DNA from 3 places in the Roseixanthobacter liquoris genome. Region 2 is predicted to be linked to each of the others. Evidence: riboswitches for the same ligand, from Rfam matches in the RefSeq annotation. Region 2 holds a riboswitch; each other region holds the start of a gene.

What was found. A riboswitch is a leader RNA that binds a small molecule or an ion and turns the genes downstream of it on or off. The one in region 2 is predicted to bind cobalamin.
Region 1: it holds a riboswitch for cobalamin, as region 2 does, so the genes downstream of both, V5F84_RS19550 (DUF1636 family protein) here and V5F84_RS03610 (TonB-dependent receptor plug domain-containing protein) in region 2, are expected to answer to the same signal.
Region 3: it holds a riboswitch for cobalamin, as region 2 does, so the genes downstream of both, cobU (bifunctional adenosylcobinamide kinase/adenosylcobinamide-phosphate guanylyltransferase) here and V5F84_RS03610 (TonB-dependent receptor plug domain-containing protein) in region 2, are expected to answer to the same signal.

What each region holds. Positions count from the first base shown of each region.
Region 1 is NZ_CM195537.1:4,330,027-4,333,278, reverse strand. Features, by position in the region: gene cobW (cobalamin biosynthesis protein CobW) at 1-686, opposite strand, end outside; gene V5F84_RS19550 (DUF1636 family protein) at 683-1,201, opposite strand; cobalamin riboswitch at 1,277-1,509, opposite strand; gene V5F84_RS19545 (hypothetical protein) at 1,778-1,903, opposite strand; gene cmk ((d)CMP kinase) at 2,986-3,252, opposite strand, start outside.
Region 2 is NZ_CM195537.1:806,216-809,467, forward strand. Features, by position in the region: gene V5F84_RS03610 (TonB-dependent receptor plug domain-containing protein) at 1-1,708, opposite strand, end outside; cobalamin riboswitch at 1,816-2,025, opposite strand; gene panE (2-dehydropantoate 2-reductase) at 2,072-2,992, opposite strand; gene V5F84_RS03620 (MATE family efflux transporter) at 3,056-3,252, opposite strand, start outside.
Region 3 is NZ_CM195537.1:3,009,362-3,012,613, reverse strand. Features, by position in the region: gene rfaE1 (D-glycero-beta-D-manno-heptose-7-phosphate kinase) at 33-1,472, shown strand; cobalamin riboswitch at 1,512-1,702, shown strand; gene cobU (bifunctional adenosylcobinamide kinase/adenosylcobinamide-phosphate guanylyltransferase) at 1,823-2,365, shown strand; gene cobO (cob(I)yrinic acid a,c-diamide adenosyltransferase) at 2,362-2,991, shown strand; gene V5F84_RS13470 (cobyric acid synthase) at 2,991-3,252, shown strand, end outside.

The sequences.
Region 1 (3,252 bases), 1.3 Mb from region 2:
ATGCCGAGGCCGAGCAGGATGGCTGCATCCACCTTGCCACCGGCGGCGCGCACCACTTTCACGGCGCGCGGCAGGGCCTGCGCGATGCGGGCATCGGCGGTCGCGGCGCCGGCCGCGTCCAGCAGGTCCGCCTTGGAGAGGATGATCAGATCGGCGCAGGCGATCTGGTCCTCGAACACTTCTTCCACCGGGTCGTCATGGTCGAGCGTGTCGTCGGCGGCGCGCTGGGCGGCGAGGGCGGCCATGTCGTCGGCGACCCGGCCGGCGGCGAGCGCCGGGCCGTCCACCACCGCCACCACGCCGTCCACCGTGACGCGGCTCTTGATCGCTGGCCATTGGAACGCCTGCACCAGGGGCTTGGGCAGGGCAAGGCCGGAGGTCTCGATCAGGATGTGGTCCACGCGCGGCGTGCGGGACAAGATGAGGTCCAGCGCCGGCACGAAATCGTCCGCCACGGTGCAGCACAGGCAGCCGTTGGCCAGCTCGACGATATTATCCTCCGGGCAGCTCTCGATGCCGCAGCCCTTCAGAATCTCCCCGTCGATGCCCACGTCGCCGAACTCGTTGACGATCACGGCGAGGCGCTTGCCCTGGGCATTCTCCAGGATGTGGCGGATCAGGGTGGTCTTCCCCGCGCCGAGGAAGCCGGTGACGATGGTGCAGGGGATGCGGGCGAGAGAGGTCATCGCTGGTCCTCGGAAAAGCTCATGGGAGGGATGCGGGCGATCATGCCGCGCTTGAGGCTGTCGGGGCGTCCGCGCCAGGGCAGGATGCCGTCGGTGGAGGTGGCGAAGAGCGCGGCACCGGTCAAAAGGTCGGCGGCGCTGTCGGGGGAAAGATCGCCGAACACGTAGGACCATCCGCCGGTGCGCACCAAGGCGGCGGAGAGCGCGCGCTTGCAATTGGAGAGGCAGCGCACCTCCTTCACCGCGATCGCGCCGGCGGCGCCGGTTGCCCCACCATTGGCCGCGGCAAGGATCGCGTCCCGCGCGAGCGCCGCGCCGGCCGGGTCGGCCTGCGGGTCGGCGCCGGCGAGGCGGCAGGTGGTGCAGACGAACAGGGTCACGGCGGGAATGCTGGCGACGCGCAGGGTTTCGCGCGCCGGCGCCTCGGCGGGGCGGCCGCTTCGCGCCGTCGTGTCGCCTTGCACCGTCGTGTCGCTCGCCGCGAAAGGCGCATCGTCGTTGGCAGGTCGCTCCACGCCGCTTTCCATGGGTGCGCGCGGCCCGCAACCGCGTGCCACAGAAGAATCGCCATGCCAGGGCACCCCGCCCGGCGCGCGTTCCTGTCGGTGGCAGGTCTCCTGGCTCGCGGATCGCCGTTCGCGGCCGCCTTCCCGGAAGCGGCGCAAGGCCCGTCTCCCAGTGGCTTTTCGGCCGGAACTCACCGCCTACAGTTGCGGGGGCAGCTGCGGCTATCGCCCGGAAAACCCGGACGCGACCGCATTCCCTTTTCACCCGGCGGAAGCGGCAAGCCGCCCGAACCGGGACCATCGACGCCGACACTTAAGAGCCGCTCCGGCGCGAAGTCAATGAAGCGGGGGGCCGCGCCTCAGCCGGCCGGGGTCGATCGACACGCCGCGCCCCGGTCGCCGCCGCTTTCCTCCTCCCCCCTTGAGGGGAAGGGCAGGGTGGGGGGTATCTCCCCGCTGGCCTTTGCGGGGAAGGTGTGGTGCCGGCGGCGCCGGACCTCTCCTCCGACATCCCCCGACACCCCCCTCCCCAGCCCTCCCCCGCAAGGGGGGAGGGGGACCGGTTCGGCGGGACGTCGATTCGCCTCAGGCGCCCGTCTGTCCACCGGGGGGCGCCCGCCGGCCGGCGATGATCTCCAAAGCGGCGGCCAGCGCCGTCTCGAAGGCGATCGCTGCCGCGTCACGGCATTCCCGCAGAATGGGGAGCCACATCGAGCGGTGCCGCTGCTCCCTCCCGCCTTGAGGGGGAGGGCAGGGTGGGGGGTATCTCCCCGCTGTCCTTGCGGGGGAGGTGTGGTACCGGCGGCGCCGGACCCCTCCCCCGGCACCCCCCTCCCCAGCCCTCCCCCGCAAGGGGGGAGGGGGACCGGTTCGGCGGGACGTCGATTCGCCTCAGGGGCCCGTCTGTCCACCGGCTGGCGTCCGCCGGCCGGCGATGATCTCCAAAGCGGCGGCCAGCGCCTCCGCGAACGCGATCGCTGCCGCGTCATGGCATTCCCGCAGAATGGGGAGCCACATCGAGCGGTGCCGCTCCCTCCCGCCTTGAGGGGGAGGGCAGGGTGGGGGGTATCTCCCCGCTGTCCGGGAGGTGTGGTACCGGCGGCGCCGGACCTCTCCCCCGACACCCCCCTCCCCAGCCCTCCCCCTCAAGGGGGGAGGGGGACCGGTTCGGCGGGATGTGGTTTCGCCTCAGGCGCCGGTCTGTTCACCGGCTGGCGCCGGCCGGCCGGCGATGATCTCCAAAGCGGCGGCCAGCGCCTCCGCGAACGCGATCGCTGCCGCGTCACGGCATTTCCGCAGAGTGGGGAATCGCATGGAGCGGTGCCGCTGTCTCCCTCCCCCCTTGAGGGGGAGGGCAGGGTGGGGGGTATCTCCCCGCTGGCCGGGCGGGGGAGGTGTGGTACCGGCGGCGGCGGACCCTCCCCCGACACCCCCCTCCCCATCCCTCCCCCGCAAGGGGGGAGGGGGACCGGTTCGGCGGGACGTCGATTCGCCTCAGGCGCCCGTCTGTCCACCGGGGGGGCGCCCGCCGGCCGGCGATGATCTCCAAAGCGGCCAGCGCCTCCGCGAACGCGATCGCTGCCGCGTCATGGCATCCCACGGAACGGGGAATCGCATGGAGCGGTGCCGCTGTCTCCCTCCCCCCTTGAGGGGGAGGGCAGGGTGGGGGGTATCTCCCCGCTGTCCTTGCGGGCGTGAGGCGGGCGGCGCCGGCCCCCCCTCCCGACACCCCCCTCCCCAGCCCTCCCCCGCAAGGGGGGAGGGGGACCGGTTCGGCGGGATGTGGTTTCGCCTCAGGCGCCGGTCTGTTCACCGGCTGGCGCCGGCCGGCCGGCGATGATCTCCAAAGCGGCGGCCAGCGCCTCCTCCACCCCGAGATGGGTGGTGTCCAGCAGCACCGCGTCCTGCGCCATCGTGAGCGGGGCGGCGGCGCGGTGCGAATCGCGGGCGTCGCGCTTGTGGATGTCGGCCAGCACGTCCTCGAACGCGATATCGCACTGGTGTTCCAGCAATTCGCGATGGCGGCGGGTGGCGCGCACGTCCGCCGAGGCGGTGACGAA
Region 2 (3,252 bases):
GCAACGGGGTGCAGGAGGTGTCCGTCAGCGGCGCGCAGGCGGCACCGAAGGAGGTGTCGGGCGGCATGTAGCCCACCGCCTCGGTATAGGTGTAGTCCACCCTCAGCTTCAGCCGGTCGGTGACCGCGAAGGCGACGAAGGTTTCCGCGCCCTGCGTCGTCGCGCTGGAGATGTTGACGTTCTGGTACGAGACCGGGTCGTAACTGATGAGGTTGGTGATGTCGTTGTGGAAATAGGTGGCGCCGAAGGTCACCCGCCCGCCGAACGCCTCCTGCTCGAAGCCGGCGTCATAGCCCGTGCTTTCCTCCGGCTTCAGCCCCGCATTGCCGTAGACGGGAGCGTAGAGCTGATACAGCGAGGGCGCCTTGAAGCCGGTGCCGTAGCTGGCTTTCAGCTTGGTCCCCGTCTCGGGAATGAGAATGCCCGGCGCGAGGCGGTAGGTGGAATGGTCGCCGAACGTATCGTCGCTGTCGAAGCGGATGTTGGCGGCGCCGAAGAACCGATCCCCCAGCTTCCCCTGGAGTTCCGCATAGGCGCCGGTGTCGCCGGTGCTGGCGGAAAGGTCGGTGTATTGGGTCGACGAGGTCATCGCCTCGTTGCGCCGCTCCACGCCCACCAGAAGGTTCTGTCCGGGGGCGAAGGCGAGGTTCGAGCGCAGATAATAGGTCTGCCGGTCGCCCTCATATTGGCCGTTCACATCGGCATTCGGCCCGGTGGTGGGGTTTGAGGTGGTCATGGCGCTGACGCCGAAGGTGGTGTTCAGCGCGCCGTCGAGGGCGGTCCACACCCCTTCCCCCTTGGTGAAGAACATGCTGGCAAGGCTCGTGGAGCGCTCGGCCGCGGGAAGGCCCTCGTACAGCGGCGGGGGATAGACATCCGGCGTGTAGGCGAGCCGGCTGTCGATGTAGCGGGCGATAAAATTGACTGCGAACGCATCGCTCATCTGGAAATCGAGGCGGGTCGAATAGGTCCAGTTGTCATAGGCGTTCGGGTTGATCGGATAACCGGGCGGCACGATGCCGGGCGGCGTCACCGGGATTTCCGTCGAGGAAAAATGGGTGACGTTGAAGGAATAGCCGACCTTTTCCGTCGAGCCGCTGAGGGCCGCAGCCTGGTTGAAGGTGCCGAGCGCGCCGCCTTCCACATAGCCGAACACCTTCGCCGGCCCCTCGCCCTTCTTGGTGGTGATCGAGATCACGCCGCCGATGGCGTCCGAGCCGTAGAGGCCGCTCTGGGGGCCGCGCAGCACCTCGATGCGGGCAAGGTCGGTGGCGAGCAATTGGCCGAAATCGAAGGCGCCGTTGGGGGTCGAGGGATTGCCCGCGTCGATGCCGTCCACCAGCACCTTCACATGGTTGGAATTGGTGCCGCGGATAAACACCGAGGTCTGCCCGCCGGGGCCGCCGGTCTGCACCACATTCAGCCCCGGAAGCGACTGGAGCACTTGGGGAACCGTGCGCAATTGCTGGCGGTCGATATCCTCGGCGGTGACCACGCTGACGGAGGAGGCCACCTGGTCCGCCGGCGTCGGCAGGCCGGTGGCGCTCACCACCACCTCGGGCAGGTCGATGGATTGCGGGGCGCCGCCGCCGGGCATCGATTGGGCGCAGGCCCATTCGGAGGCCGATGAAAGCAGCAGCGCTGCGACGACGGATCGGCCGGCGGCGCGCGCGGCGCCGCGTGGAAGGAAAACAGGAACGGAAAGCATAAATGCCTCAGCGGGACGAGTGGTCCGTCACCGCGAACGAGGCCTCCGCGCGACGCAAGCGCCGCAGGGAACAACCACCATCAGGACACCCCGCCCAATGTGCTCGCGCGTGACCACGGCTGACGGCAGGTCTCCTGGCTCGCGGGTCAGCGTCCGTATCGTCGCCTTCCCAGGCCAAAGGCCCAGTGGCTGATGACGATGGACTCGCCGCTTACAGTTGCGGGGGCAGCCGCGGCTTCGACCAGCGCTTGTTTCCAGGCGCCGACTCACCGCGTTCCCTTTTGATCCCCAAGGGGAACCGTCGCCGTAACCGTAGACGCAGGGCGCTCGGACCGTCAAGCGGCATGGGCCGGGCTGTGCGCCTCAGCCCGGCGCGCGCCGGTTCTCGTACAGCTTCAGCGCAACGCCAACCGCCTCCAGCAGCGGCACCGGAAGCGCGAACGCCCGGGCGCGCGCGGCGAGGTCGCCGATGATCTGGTCGGCTTCCACCGGATAGCCCTGGCTCAGGTCGCGATACAGGGAGGAGGTCATGGGCGAGCCGTCCGCCGTCAGCTGCGCCTGTGTCCAGGCGAGGAAGGCGGGACGCGGGCCGTATCCCGCCGCCTGCGCGATGGCGGCGCATTCGCCGACGATGGCGAGCGCGACGGCCTTGCCGCCCGCGGCGGCCACGTCCCCGATGCTGCCGCGCATCAGGCAGGTGGTGGCGCCGAGGCTCGCGAGGAAGACCCATTTCTCCCACATGTCGAGCAGGATGGTGTCCGAGAGGCGGGCGTCGAAGCCGGCGCCCTGCATCACTGCGTCCAGGGCGGTGATGCGCGGCGAGCGCGTGCCGTCGGTTTCGCCATAGGTCAGTTCGTGCAGCGGGCTCATCTGCACGATGCGCCCCTCCTCATCGATCCGGCCCATGATCTTGCAGACGCCGCCGAGCAGCCGTTCCGCCCCGAAGCGCGCGGCGAGCACATCCAGGTGCCTCATGCCGTTGAGCACCGGCAGGATCATGGTATCGGGTCCGATGGCCGGAGCGACGTCGGCCAGCGCCGCATCGAGGGCGAACGCCTTCACCGAGAGCAGGACGAGGTCATAGGGCCGGGCGATCTCATCGGCAGTCACGATGGCGGGGTGAAGCGTCGCACCGCCGTGAGGGCTGACGATCTCAAGCCCGCGCTCGCGCAGGCGCGCCGCGCGGCTCGGGCGGACCAGGAAGGTCACGTCCCGTCCCGCCTGCGCGAGGCGACCGCCGAAATAGCCGCCGGTCGCGCCGGCACCAACCACGAGAATGCGCATCATGTGCTCCGATGAACCGGCCCGGTGGGGCGCGATCAGGGTGAAACCGTGAAAATAATGCCTTCAGCGAAACCAGGAACCCGAGGCGACGGAGACGCCGACCACGGCACCATAGGCTAACAGCCCGAAGGCATAGACCGCGAACAGCCAGAGCAGGGAGCCGGTGGCCGCAAGCACCAGCGCGCCGCCGACGGTCGCGATGATCATCCGCAGCAGGCTGGCGAGGAGCGGCCAGCCGAGCCGGCCCGCGCCCTGGGACG
Region 3 (3,252 bases), 2.2 Mb from region 2:
AACGGCTGATCTTGTCCCAGGATACCGGCACCATGCTCCCTGATACCAAGCCCGGTCCGCTCGCCGTCATCGGCGATGTCATGGTGGATCGCTACATCCTCGGCTCGGTTTCGCGCATCTCGCCCGAGGCGCCGGTGCCCGTCCTCCTGCATGGCGCGGAACGCATCGTGCCGGGCGGGGCGGCGAATGTCGCCGCCAATGCCGCCGCCATGGGCGCGCCGATCCGCCTTGTCGGGCTCGTCGGGGCCGATGGGGAGGCCGACCAGCTGCGCGCCGCGCTCGGCCCCTATGCGCTGATTGATCTCTCCGGCCTGGTCGTCGATGCCACCCGCCCCACCGTCACCAAGACGCGGGTGATGAGCGGGCGCCAGCAGATCGTCCGCATCGATGCCGAGATGTCTTCCCCGCCGTCCGCCGCCGTGGAGGACGCCTTGATCGCCGCCGCAAGCCGCGCCATGGCCGGCTGCCGGGTGGTGGTGCTCTCCGATTATGCCAAGGGCGTGCTCGGCGACCGTGTCGTCGCCGCCGTGCTGGCCGAGGCGCGGACGCTCGGTGTGCCGGTGATCGTCGATCCCAAGCGCCGCACCTTCGAGGCCTATCGCGGCGCGACTTTGGTGACGCCCAACCGGCGCGAATTGAGCGAGGCCACCGGCCTGCCGGACGAGACCGATTCCGACGCCGAGCATGCGGCACAGGCGGCGAGCGCCCAGTTCGGCGGTGATGTGCTGGTGACGCGGGCGGAAAAGGGCATGACGCTCTGGCGCCGCAACGGCACCGTGCTCCATGTGCCGGCCGAGGCGCGCGAGGTGTTCGATGTGTCCGGCGCCGGCGATACGGCGCTGGCCGCGCTCGCCTTGTCGCTGGCCTGCGGCCTCGCCCTGGAAGCGAGCGTTCCGGTCGCCAATGCCGCCGCCGCCATCGCGGTCGCCAAGCTGGGCACGGCGGTGGTGACGCGCGCGGAACTCACCGCCGCCCTGCATCGCTCGGTGCCGCAGCTGGAGCCGGCGGGCGCCCTGGTGGCGCGGGACAAGGCGCGCGCCATCATCGACCGCTGGCGGGCGAGCGGGGCGCGCATCGTCTTCACCAACGGCTGTTTCGATCTGCTGCATCCCGGCCATGTGGGCATGCTGGAAGCGGCGGCAGCCCAGGGCGACCGGCTGGTGGTGGGGCTCAACACCGACGCCTCGGTGCGCCGCCTGAAGGGGCCGACCCGTCCGCTCCAGGATGAGGCGGCGCGCGCGCGGGTGATCGGCGCCATGCGCTGCGTGGATCTGGTGGTCCTGTTCGAGGAGGACACGCCGCTGGAAATCATCACGGCCCTGCTGCCGGACGTGCTGGTGAAGGGGGCGGACTACAAGCCCGAGGATGTGGTCGGCGCCGATATCGTCATCGCCAATGGCGGAAAGCTGGTGCTCGCCGATCTCACGCCCGGCCAATCCACCTCGACGCTGGTTGCGAAAGCCAGAAGCTGAGATCGAGGGGCGGGCGGTTGCGACGCCGGGCGGTGGCCTTATAGTCGGCGCGTCGTCGGTTCCTTCGGGATCAAAAGGGAACGCGGTGCGGGAGGTTTTCTCCTTATGCCGCGGCTGCCCCCGCAACTGTCGGCGGAGAGCAAACCCGCGAACCACTGAGGCCAGCCTCGGGAAGGGCGGGGGCGCACGGATCCGCGAGCCAGGAGACCTGCCGAAGACGCCAAGCCCGTTCATCGGGCGCCACGTGCCGGCTCTCGGTGGGAGGGCCAGGGAGAGGGTTTGATGTTCGGTCGGCCCACGGCGGCCAGGGCGCCGCGTTTCCGTTGCTCTGAGCGCTTCGAGGTTTCGGCTTGAGCGCGATCATCGCCGATGCGCGGGGGCGGATCGTGCTGGTGCTCGGCGGCGCGCGTTCGGGCAAGAGCCGCTATGCCGAGCAGCGGGTGGAAGCGGCCGCGCCGCCCTTCGCTTATGTGGCGACGGCCCAGGCCTTCGACGCCGAAATGAGCGAGCGCATCCGCCTGCACCAGGCGCGGCGCGATGCGCGCTGGATCTCCCACGACGCGCCGTTCGATGCCGCCGATCTCGTCCGGGTCCTGCCGCCCGACACGCCGCTGCTGCTGGATTGCCTCACCTTGTGGCTCACCAACCATATGCTGGCCGAACACGATCTCGCAGCGGAGGAAGATCGCCTCGTCGCGGCGATCACCGCCCGCGCCGGGCTCAGCGTGATGGTGGCCAACGAAGTGGGGCTCGGCATCGTGCCGGACAATGCCCTCGCCCGCCGGTTTCGCGACGCCGCCGGCCGGCTCAACCAGCGCATGGCCGCCCTGGCCCATGAAGTGATCTTCATGGTGGCCGGGCTGCCGATGATCGTGAAGGACACGCCTCGATGAGCGATGAAACCGAAACCGGCCCCGACGCGGCCGAGGCCGCCCGCCATCGGGAAAAAATGGCCAAGCGCAAGGCGGTGCAGGACGCCGAGGTGGCCGGGAAGACCGTGGAGAAGGGCTTGCTGATCGTCCACACCGGGCCGGGCAAGGGCAAGAGCACGGCGGCCTTCGGGCTGGCGCTGCGCATGCTCGGCTATGGCCGCAAAGTGGGCGTCGTGCAATTCATCAAGGGCGCCTGGCACACCGGCGAGAAGGACGCCTTCGCCGCCTTCGGCGATCGCGTGCGCTGGCACACAATGGGCGAGGGCTTCACCTGGGAGACGCAGGACCTCGCCCGCGACACCGCCGCCGCCGCCCGCGCGTTCGACAAGGCCCGCGAACTGCTCGCCGACGAAACCCTCTCCCTGATCGTGCTGGACGAACTGAACATCGCCCTGCGCTACGGCTATCTCGACCTTGCCGACGTGGTGGCGACGCTGAAAGCCCGCCGGGGCGACCTGCATGTCGTCGTCACCGGCCGCAACGCCAAGCCGGAGCTTCTGGAAGCCGCCGACCTCGTGACCGAGATGGGCTTGGTGAAGCATCATTTCTCCGCCGGCGTGAAGGCGCAGGCCGGCATCGAATTCTGATGGCCGCCCGAGCGCTGATGTTCCAGGGCACCGGCTCGGACGTGGGCAAGAGCCTGCTGGTGGCCGGCCTTGCCCGCGCCTTCGCCAATCGCGGCCTGAGCGTGCGACCGTTCAAGCCGCAGAACATGTCGAACAATGCCGCCGTGACCGCCGACGGCGGCGAGATCGGCCGCGCGCAGGCGCTTCAGGCCCGGGCCGCGCGGGTGGCCTTGAGCGTGAACATGAACCCGGTGCTGCTGAAGCCGCAGAGCGAAGTCGGCG